2 linked regions of the Herpetosiphon gulosus genome follow. The protein of the gene in region 2 interacts with the protein of the main gene of each other region in a pairwise test. Links are inferred from orthologs where the notes say so. Each region holds a gene or a part of one and is shown on either strand. Other genes may lie near its edges.

What was found.
Region 1: the proteins of ruvC (region 2) and ruvA interact in binary tests that used the Escherichia coli proteins (3 or more experiments, as listed by UniProt). The link is inferred for Herpetosiphon gulosus from one-to-one orthologs.

What each region holds. Positions count from the first base shown.
Region 1 is NZ_BAABRU010000016.1:34,527-39,155, reverse strand. What follows is about bases 1,740-4,629. They hold ruvA (Holliday junction branch migration protein RuvA), read left to right. Parts: upstream 1,740-2,832; coding sequence 2,833-3,426; downstream 3,427-4,629. Other genes in these bases: ABEB26_RS19790 (TIGR03986 family type III CRISPR-associated RAMP protein), read right to left, coding at 3,471-4,629; ABEB26_RS19800 (hypothetical protein), read left to right, coding at 1,740-2,732. Also shown: ABEB26_RS19805 (LLM class flavin-dependent oxidoreductase), read left to right, coding at 97-1,158; more of ABEB26_RS19800, read left to right, coding at 1,398-1,739. UniProt on the Escherichia coli protein: The RuvA-RuvB-RuvC complex processes Holliday junction (HJ) DNA during genetic recombination and DNA repair.
Region 2 is NZ_BAABRU010000010.1:90,868-97,313, forward strand. What follows is about bases 1,562-4,529. They hold ruvC (crossover junction endodeoxyribonuclease RuvC), read left to right. Parts: upstream 1,562-2,780; coding sequence 2,781-3,278; downstream 3,279-4,529. Other genes in these bases: ABEB26_RS14690 (lipocalin-like domain-containing protein), read left to right, coding at 1,583-2,734; ABEB26_RS14700 (hypothetical protein), read left to right, coding at 3,279-4,037; pepF (oligoendopeptidase F), read left to right, coding at 4,081-4,529. Outside these bases: ABEB26_RS14680 (hypothetical protein), read left to right, coding at 347-910; ABEB26_RS14685 (hypothetical protein), read left to right, coding at 920-1,501; more of pepF, read left to right, coding at 4,530-5,898; ABEB26_RS14710 (hypothetical protein), read right to left, coding at 6,170-6,446.

The DNA of each region.
Region 1 (4,629 bases), on a different replicon or contig from region 2:
CAATTACTAGATTAATCAATAAAACTGGGGGTACAATATTACTAGAATAATGCTGGCCCAACGAAATCCAACATTTTAGCCATAGATGGAGTATTCATGGAAGCCATGGTTGGTCAAACAAGTCCTGCTCACAGCCAAACAACCCGCGAAATTGCTTTTTCGGTGCTCGATTTAGCCACAATTTTCGAGGGCAGTAGCCCTGCCGAGGCCTTTAAAAATAGCCTTGCGATTGCCCAACATGCCGAGCAACTGAACTTCAAGCGCTTCTGGCTGGCCGAGCATCACAATATGGCCAATGTTGCCAGTGCCGCGACTGCTGTCGTGATTGGCCATGTTGCCGCTGGAACCAAACGAATTCGAGTTGGCTCAGGTGGAGTGATGCTGCCCAATCATTCGCCTTTAGTAATTGCTGAACAATTTGGCACACTCGAATCGCTCTACCCAGGCCGAATTGACTTAGGTTTGGGGCGTGCACCTGGCACTGATGGCCGCACTGCCATGGTCTTGCGCCGCGATTTGATGGCCAGCGCCGAACGCTTCCCCGAAGATGTACGTGAGCTTCAAGCCTATTTTGCCGAGCCAAGCCCAGGCCAATATTTGCGGGCAATTCCTGGGGCTGGCTTGCACGTACCGTTGTGGTTGCTAGGTTCGAGCACATTTAGCTCTCAGTTGGCGGCCAAATTAGGTTTGCCGTTTGCCTTTGCAGCCCACTTTGCCCCAACTCACTTGTTTGATGCGCTGCAACTCTATCATCAGCACTTCCAACCATCAGCCCAACTTGCCAAACCCTATACCATGGTGGCAATTAACGTGATTGGAGCCGAAACTGATGCCGAAGCTCAATATTTATTCACCAGTATTCAGCAAGCCTTTTTAGATATTCAACGTGGCACGCCACGACCAATTCCTGCGCCAACTAATGACCCAGCTAAACGCCAAGCACTAGATTTTGCCTTTGCCCAAAGCCCAATGCTAGCCTACACTGCGATTGGCACAGTTGATACCTTGGAGCAACGCCTAAGTCAAATTATCAAAGAGACTGCTGCTGACGAAATTATGGTCAGCGCTAATATTTACGACCAAGCCGCACGAATCCGCTCACTTGAAATTATCGCCGCCGCTCGCGACCGAATTAATGCCAAACGCCTCGCCCAATAACCCCCCAAAGCCTCAATCTTCGATTATCCACAGAAGATTGAGGCTTTTTCAGCATTTCCATAGTAATAATCCACACGTTGTTATTACAACAATCACTACCCAGCGATCCAACCGATAATCCATCAAACGAATGATTAACCCGCTGAGCCGATAGCTCTATAATTAGGGTAGCAGTTTGGCAAGCGTGGGCTTGCTAGGCTGATGATCGCAGCACATGAAGGAATGAGAAAGGGAAGTCAATGAACAACTGGTGGAAAATCCGCAGTTTCGGCGTGCTCGTACTTTTGGGTTTGATTTTTGGCTTGGCTCCGCAACCTTCGCAGGCAGGTGGGATAGTTTATGTCGTGCCAGGTGGCGCTGGTAGCCAAACTGGCAACGATTGGGCCAACGCCAAAGATCTTCAAGCAGCCATCCAAACCGCAGCAACCGGCACAGAAGTTTGGGTCAAGCAGGGCATTTATCACCCAACCACTAGCACAGATCGGACAGTCGCCTTTACACTTACCAATGGCATTCGACTTTTTGGTGGCTTTGCTGGTGATGAAACCTCGCGCCAAGCCCGTAATCCCAGCCAAAATCCCACAATCCTCAGTGGCGATTTGCTTGGCAACGATACCGGAGCAGCCAATCAAACCAACCCAACCCGCAGCGATAATAGCTACCACGTTATGTATTGTGTATCAAAGTCTGAGCCAATGTTAATTGATGGTTTTACGATTCGTGGTGGCCAAGCTACAAACCAAATATTTCCACGAAATATGGGTGGTGGTGGCTTATTTGATCAGTGCAACTTAACGATTTTAAATAGTCGTTTTATCAGCAACGCAGCATTATTTGGCGGTGGGATACTAAATTTCAATAATAGCTTAACGATCAATCAAAGTATCTTCGCTGGCAATTGGGCACTGAGCACTGGTGGTGGGCTTGAAAACCAACAAAATGGGGTTGTTAGCTTACAATCAACCACATTTGTTGGCAATATTTCCCAGCAGAATACTGTGAGTGCGATTGCTAACGCTGCTGGTACGCTTAATCTGCATAACAGCATCGTTTGGGGCAACAATGGTATTGCGCCCGTCAATGGTTCCAATAATAATCTCAACCTCAGCGTGAGTTATTCAATTGTTCAAGGCGGCTTTACTGGCACTGGCAACAGCACCCGTGATCCGCAGTTTGTTGATGCTGATGGTGCTGATAATCTTGTTGGCACGCTCGATGATAATTTGAATTTGCAAGCCAACTCAGCCGCACGGAATACTGGCAATCCGAGTTTACTGCCAAGCGATCAAACTGATCTCGACGGCGATAACGATGTTAGCGAAGCACTTCCATTGACGATTGATTACCTGCCACGGATCAATGAAGGCTTGATTGATATGGGGCCATACGAATATCAAGGCAATGAGCCAACCATAACCCCGACGGCGACGGTTACGCCAAGCCCAACTGTTACAGCAACCGCTACAGCGACCGCAACCGTTATGCCTAGCGAAACCCCAACCCCAACCGCAACAACTGCAACGCCAGTGCTGCCCCAAACAACCACCATCTATCTACCAGCGGTCATGCGCTAACGAATTAACGGCTGCTTTGGCTCAAACCAAGGCAGCCATTTTTAGCACGACTCCCTGCAACCCTGTATAATAGGCTCAAGCTTAGCTAGGGAGATCAGGCATGATCGCATCGGTACGGGGTGTTGTGCAATTGATTGGTCAAGATCAAGTGGTGATTGATGTGCATGGGGTAGGTTTGGCCATCGCCGTACCGCGCACAGTTTTAGCAACGATTGGCGCGATTGGCGATACCGCCCAGTTGTATACCCATTTGCACGTGCGTGAAGATATGCTGGCCTTATTCGGATTCAGTTCGCCAGCCCAACGTGCGTTGTTTGAGCTATTACTTGGAGTTAGTGGAATTGGGCCCAAAGTTGCTTTAGCGCTGCTCTCGGCGGCTACCCCCGAAGAATTGCAACATGCGATTGCCCGCGAAGATATCACCATGCTCTCCAAAGTGCCAGGTATTGGCAAAAAAACCGCTGCCCGTTTGGTACTCGAACTCAAAGGCAAATTTGGAGTAGCCACAATTAGCCCGCAACTCAGCACCAACCCAGGCCTACTGGCACTCAACACCGAACTGATCGATATTTTGACCAGCCTTGGTTATAGTTCGACCGAAGCCCAAGCAGCCCTGAATGCGCTCCCTGCCGATGCTCCCGCCGACACTGAAGAACGCCTACGTTTGGCCTTGCAATATTTTGGTGGGGTATAATAAATGGCGGTGGAATGGCCAATAACATCCACCGCCAAACCCAATTATTGAATTTTACGAATTTCCTGCACTCCGTTAGCATCAAGTGACTTAATGCGAATTAAAACGCGCTTACCAATCCGCATATCTCTTGAATTAACTGAGCCCAGGGGCATCGCTTTAAATTCTGTATCACGATTATCAAGCTGCACAATCCAATAACGCCCAACTTGGTCTACCAACTTACCCCAAACATCATTACCAACTTTAAGTGGCTTTTCGGGCTTTTTTGGCTTAATCAGGGGCCGATTGATTACGCGCAATGGGGTGGGCAGCACTGGACGCAACCGATACTCATTGACTGTTTCGTCGTAAGCTCGCACAGGATCACCAATCACCCATTCTTCAGTGACCTTACGCTCAATCTCTAAATAACGCACAACTTCAGACCATGGCCGTGGCTCAGTTTGGCCAAAACGAGTCGTATCCCATTCGAGCATGGCGAGCAATTGTTGAATGCGTGGGATTTGGTTAAATTCACTAAAGCCGCGCTCTTGCTCACCGCTGTGCTGCAAAATATAGGCACAAAAGGCTTGCTGCTTAGCCAGCAACTGCTCATCAAGCCAATCGCGTTCAGCTCGCAGCCAATTATGCTGGCTTGGGTTAAACAACTGGCTATAACGGGCTTGACGGTTGGTTGTAGCAATCTGATAGTTAATCGCAATTGAACCAAAACCAAACGGCTTGCCCATGCCCAGTTTCAGGCGATAGTTGGGGCTAGCCGCTAGTTCAAGCACATAGATCAAGGCTCCTAGCTCAACATCGCTCAGATTTTCAAAAGCTATCTGGAATTGAAATTCAACCCCCGATTTAACTGGCCGCATGCGAGTGCTCTGGGTTGAATCAGCACTAACATCAGGTTTATGCCGATCTTGGGCAGCAAATTGGCCATGATGCCAGTATTGTTTATAGCCACGAATGGTTGTGTCATTGCGATCATCGCCATAATGGCGCAACGATTTAAGCTCAGTCGCATCTTGGGTCAAGTAGTGTTGGAAGGTTGTAGGTTTGGGCGAGGCTAAAACTGGCGGGGTAATCTCTGCATCCCATAGTTCTGCATCAGGAAGTTGTTGATTAACCAGTTTGGCATCACTAAAGCGTAAGCGGCTGGCATAACTCGTAATCTGGGTAGGCGCATCATTGGCTTCGCGATGCACAAAACCA
Region 2 (6,446 bases):
ATTTTTAGGCTCGATCTATGGGAGCGATCGAGCGAATTGATCGAATTGATCCAACCACAACTCGCAACCGAACCTAGATCAAATCAAGTTTTTGTGCCGTTCAATCATATAGATCAAACAAGAATAACCAGAATTTCAATCTTAGTTATCCTTGTCGCATTTGCTGTAGCAGCTTTTACAATCTGGAGACTTTTTGCTGGATAGATTGTTAGCGGTAGTAATTGTAACTTTTAAAGAACTTCCTGTGTAGTATCTAAGTATTCAGTTGCTAAGTATAATATTCCATAGCAACGGCTAAGCCTATACTATATTTCACTTATTATTAGATTGACAAGGAATTAAATAAATGCAACCAATTATCTTCAGAGCACGTAATTACAAGCGGCAATTATTCATAATGTTATTTTCCGGATGTATAATGATTGCCATTCCAATTATATTTAAAGTAATCTTTGATATGAAAAGATTTCCAGTATTTTTTGTCATTATGGGGATACTATATTTCTATGGGGCAATCAGTGACTACCGCAGAGAGTTAATTATTGACGATCAAGGGATTACAGTCAAAAGATTGTTCAATCCCAGCAGAACTGCCGAATGGAAGGATATTTCTGCTATCCAATATTTTATGTTTTTCAATCGACCAATTGAATATATCCTTTTTGATCGTGATGTGCAGTTATTAGATGCGCTCTATCCTTCGATTGTGCCAAAACCATATCATCGACGTGTATTGCTCTTAAATGAATGGGATAATTATGAGCAAATCAAGCTGCTAGCTGAGCAAAAAATGCCATCGTTGGCAAATAAAGATTTGATTGTACCATTTACGTTTAGTTTATCAAGCTTCATCAAACAAGTGCTGGTGTATGGAGTAATTCTTATTCCAATTATTATTATTTGGGGCTGAGATCTGACAATGCAACAATATTTATTAACCGTTCGACCACGTTATTGGTGGGCAACCTTGGTTTCTTTAGTGCTGGCAAGTGGCGTGATTATCAATGCAATGATTCAAGCACTAACAACCCCAAATGTTGAGTTCAGCCCTGCTCTATTGGTGTTTGTTGGATGGATTGCATGGGCTGCGCGTGGCTTGAATCAGTTTATCCGTGTAACTGAGCAGAGTTTGATTATCAAACATTCGGGCAAGCCATTGACGATTGATTGGGCCCATGTTGCTGGAGTTGGAACATTGCAAGGGCTTATGGGCATTGCCATGCCCTATCTGATTTTAAATCAACCCTATGCCAATTTGCCAGAGCCAAATCTACGCAGATTCGCCAGTGCCAATCTACATGATGAGATTGTGATTATCAATCCGCTCCACTGGAATAACACTGCCAAACTTTGGCCGTTGATTCTGCACCATGTACCTGCCACCAATCAATATCAAGTGCCGTTTGATTTTAGTGCTACACCAAAGCTTGAACGCCGAATCATCGGAATATTTGTTGGTATGCTCTTCGTGACAATGCTGCTGTTGTATTGGCTGTTTTAGAGCGATTTTCGTGATACGATTGCTATATGACGCATCCAGCATTGGACTGGATGCGTTGCTGTTTTCAAGGAGTAGTATCGTATGCGAATACGTTTGATATTAAGTTTATTGGTGATTGTTGGCTTGCTCGGCGGCGCTGCTTGGTGGGTATTGCAACCAAACCAAACCCAAATTCAAGCCTCGATCAGCGCGGTCGGCATGCTTAATCAAGCTAGTCAAGGCAATTATACTCGTGCAACCGCGCCACGCCCATTTGAATTCCCCACCGATCATGGCTCGCACCCAGGCTATCGGACGGAATGGTGGTATTACACTGGCAATTTGGCGAGTGCTGATGGCCAGCGTTTTGGCTTTCAATTGACCTTTTTTCGCTCGGCGGTAACCGACCAAGTAATTAGCCGTACCGCCAGTTTGGCCACCAGCGATATTTATATGGCCCACTTCGCCTTGACCGATGTCGCCAATCAACGCTTTTATGCCTTTGAACGCTTTATGCGCGGTAATCCGCAATTGGCCAATGCCACTGGCGATCCCTTCAAGGTTTTTGTCGAGGATTGGCAAGCGGTTGGTAGCGGCTCCGAAGGCATGATCATGCAACTCAAGGCTCAACAAGCCCCAGTTACGCTTGATTTAACCCTTGAATCGAGCAAAAAACCAACCTTGCAAGGCGATCGCGGTTTGAGCCAAAAAGGTACTGAGCTGGGCAATGCCTCGTATTATTATTCGCTAACCAACATGACCACCACTGGCACATTGCAGATTGATGGTCGCGAAATTGCGGTCACTGGCAAGGCTTGGATGGATCACGAATGGGGCACAAGTGCCCTCGAAGATCAAGCAGTGGGCTGGGATTGGTTCTCGATCCAGCTTGATGATCAACGGGAAATAACCTACTTCAATATTCGCAATGCTGATGGCTCGATTAGCCCCTATTCAACGGGCACATTAACCTTAGTCGATGGTACAACCCGTAAGATTGACCGTGATAGCCTCAAGCTAGAGGTATTACGCCAATGGCAAAGCGATCAAGGGGTGCAATATCCAGCCCAATGGCGCTTGAGCTTACCCAGCGAGCAGCTTGAATTGACGATTACGCCCCAAGTTGCCAACCAAGAACTGCCATTAACCGTGCGCTACTGGGAAGGTACGGTCTCAATCAGTGGTAACGCGACAGGTTTTGGCTATGTTGAATTGACGGGCTATGGCGATACTGGGCGTGGGCGTGCCGAATAAGCGAAAGCCGTTATAATGCAATCAGCATAATCATTGAGGATCAGCAATGCGGATTATCGGGATCGATCCAGGCACGGCAATTATGGGTTGGGGAATTATTGATGGCGATGGCAGCGATTTGACCATGGTTGCCTATGGCGCGTTTACCACGCCCGCCAAACAGCCGCTGCCCGATCGCTTGGTGAGCATTTACAATGATTTAGCCCATGTTTTGGCGCACTATCGGCCTAACGTTGCCGCAGTTGAAGAATTGTTTTTTGCCAAAAATGTGACAACTGCGATGGCCGTGAGCCATGCGCGTGGGGTGGCCCTGTTGGCCTTGCGCCAAGCCAAATTGCCAATTTTTGAATATAAACCGTTGTCTGTGAAACAGGCCGTGGTCGGATACGGCAACGCCGACAAACAGCAAATGCAACATCTGGTGCAAATGACCCTCGATTTGGATCATATTCCCAAGCCCGATGATGCCGCTGATGCCCTTGCCGTTGCGATGTGCCACGCCTACGCAGCACCGTATCTTAACCGCATTCAGGAGGATTCCTAGATGGTTCGTCGGCCAGATCTTGAAGAAGTCAGGGTTAATACCTTTTTAATTGCAGATACCGCCATGATTCCGATTTTACGCGGTGAGGGCACGGTCAATGGGCATTCATTTACCCTAACCTCAGCCCGTGGTCAAGGCTTAATTGCCCGTTTGCGCACCCGCAACTACCGCGTGGTTACGCTCAAAGATAAGATCAATCGTCTAACAGAATTGCCAACCGTCGAAGCTCCGGGCAATTTGTTACAAATCGAAACTGGTGCACGCGATCAATGGTTCCACTTTGATAGCGATACCTTGACATGGCAAGCAGTTGAGGCTCAAACCAATGGCTCGCGCTTATTTGTAGCCTTTGAAGAACATCGGGTGGCGCGACGGCGGCGTTCGCGTACTAGCGGCGATTATTTTCGAATTGAGCGCTTGCCTAATGGCACGCCCCAATTAACCCCGCTCAAGGAGGATACGGCGCTATTGTTGGGCTATGCTCACGCCACTTACGAAGCCGATATTGAAATTGATAATACGGCGAATGCTGATGGTAGCTATACGTTGCCAGTTGAATTTAGCTTGCCACCTGCCTACCGCACAATGCTTGAGTTGTTGGCCGAAAGCCACGACAAACAAACAATGCACTTTTCGGCGGCTGGCTGGCCGCTCGCTGTGCGCCTTTTACATCGCCTGAATCTCCGCCCTGCGAACGGTGACATTGAGGATGATTTTGGCGATGATCACGATGATTTTGATGATGATGACGATGAATAATCGTTGCCAATTGCAATAGCCTGTGTGTTGAAGGAGTTTTGGAATGACAACCGCTGCAACAGTGCCAACCCGTCAGGAAGTAGCCCTCGCCGATACCTGGGATGCAACCAAAGTTTTTGCTTCTGATGCTGAATGGGAACAAGCACTTGATGCCTATGCCCAATCGATTGCCGACATTGAGCAATACCAAGGCCGTTTGGCTGAAGGCGCAGCAACGCTTTTAGCGGCGCTGAATTATTCCGATCAGCTCAACGAGCGGGTTGGCAAGCTCTATATTTATGCCAGCCTGTTTTATAGCGTCGATACCACCGACCAAGTAGCCAAAGCCAAAATGGATCGGGTGTTGGGGGTTTATTCGCGCACCATGGCTAGTTCGGCGTTTATCGAACCAGAAATTATTGCGATTGGCTTTGCAACGCTCAAGCAATGGCAAGCAGAAAACGCCGATTTGGCCCGCTATGGTCAATATTTTCATGATGTTGAGCGGCGGCAAGCTCATGTGCGTTCAGCCGAAGTTGAGCAAGTCTTGGGCTTGGTTAGCGATGCCTTCGATTCAGCCAACTCGACGCATCGCATTTTGACCGATGCTGATTTGGCATATCCCGCAGCCCATGGCGCTAATGGGCTTGAATTAGAGCTAACTCAAGGCACAATTGGTCTGTTGGTCACCGACCCTGATCGTGAAGTTCGACGCACAGCCTTTGAAAACTACAGTGATGCCCATTTGGCCAACAAAAATACTATGGCTAATTGTTTGGCAACTTGTGTTAAGCAGCATGTTTTCAATGCTCGCGTGCGCAACTATAGTTCAGCCTTGGCCGCCGCACTTGGCGAAAACAACATCCCAACCGATGTGTTTCATCAATTGGTGGCCACGGTGCGCAAAAACTACCCGACCTGGCATCGCTACTGGCGCTTACGCCGCCAAGCCTTGGGCTATGATCAATTGTATGTCTACGATATCAAAGCGCCATTAACCACCAAAAAGCTTGAAATTCCTTACACCGAAGCCGTCGATTGGATTGTTGCGGGCATGCAGCCGTTGGGCGAAGGCTACACCAGCGTGGCCAAACGTGGCCTGTTGGAAGATCGTTGGGTCGATATTTACCCCAACAAAGGCAAGAGTGCTGGGGCGTTTTCGAGTGGCTGGAAAGGTACGCCGCCCTATATCTTGATGAATTACAACAACGATATTTTTGGTATGAGCACCTTGGCCCACGAGCTTGGCCACTCGATGCACTCATATCTAACATGGCAAAACCAACCAACGATTTACAGCAACTATGGCTTGTTTGTGGCCGAAGTGGCTTCAAACTTTAATCAAGCTTTGGTGCGCAACCACCTGTTTAATACCAACCAAGACCCCGATTTCCAAATTGCCTTGATCGAAGAAGCCATGAGCAACTTCCATCGCTATTTCTTCATCATGCCAATTTTGGCCCAATTTGAGCTGGAAATCCACGAACGCGGCCAACGGGGCGAACCATTAACCGCTGCGACCCTCAACGGCATCATGTTTGATCTGTTCCGTGAAGGCTATGGCGAGGAAGTTGTGCCCGATGCCGAGCGTATGGGAATTACTTGGGCAACCTTCTCAGGCCATATGTATGCCAACTTCTATGTTTATCAATATGCCACAGGGATTGCCGCAGCTCACGCGTTGGCTGAAGGCGTGTTGGCGGGCAAGCCCGATGCTCAAGCCAACTATTTGGCCTTCTTGAGTGCTGGTAGCTCGTTAGCACCATTGGATGCGCTGAAATTGGCTGGGGTCGATATGACTTCCGCTGAGCCAGTTGAAGCAGCCTTCCGCGTGCTGGCTAGCTATGTTGATCGCCTAGAACAATTACTTGGCAATCAATAATGCCCTCACCCCAACCCCTCTCCCACAGCGGGAGAGGGGCTTTTTGATCTGATTTTCCCCTCGCCTCGCTTGGCGGGGGGTAGCTTCCAAGGATAGGTTTTAACCCTCATCCCAACCCCTCTCCCACAGCGGGAGAGGGGCTTTTTGATCTGATTTCCCCCTCGCCTCGCGTGCGGGAGAGGGGGGCAGGGGGTGAGGGCATGCAAGTCGGCTGCGAATTCCACTCAACCATTATTAACAACCTACCCTTGTGAGGATAGGGGTAAGGGAATTAGCTCAACGAACGTTTGAGATTGCTGTAGAAGCCATAACCAGCCCCCAACAAACCAAAGCCCATGGTCAAGAGATGATTTTTGTCCATCAACCAATCCTTGGTTGGCAGCACCTCTAAAACAAAGGAAATAGCCGTTCCCACTGGAATATTCATGTCGCGCTGCATAAACATCACAGTGCTAATAATCGTGCCAAGTTCCAACGAGAGCAAGGTAAATAGAATTGCTGGAACAACCAATGAAAAGAGCACAGCTTTGGCAACCGGCTTGCGCAGC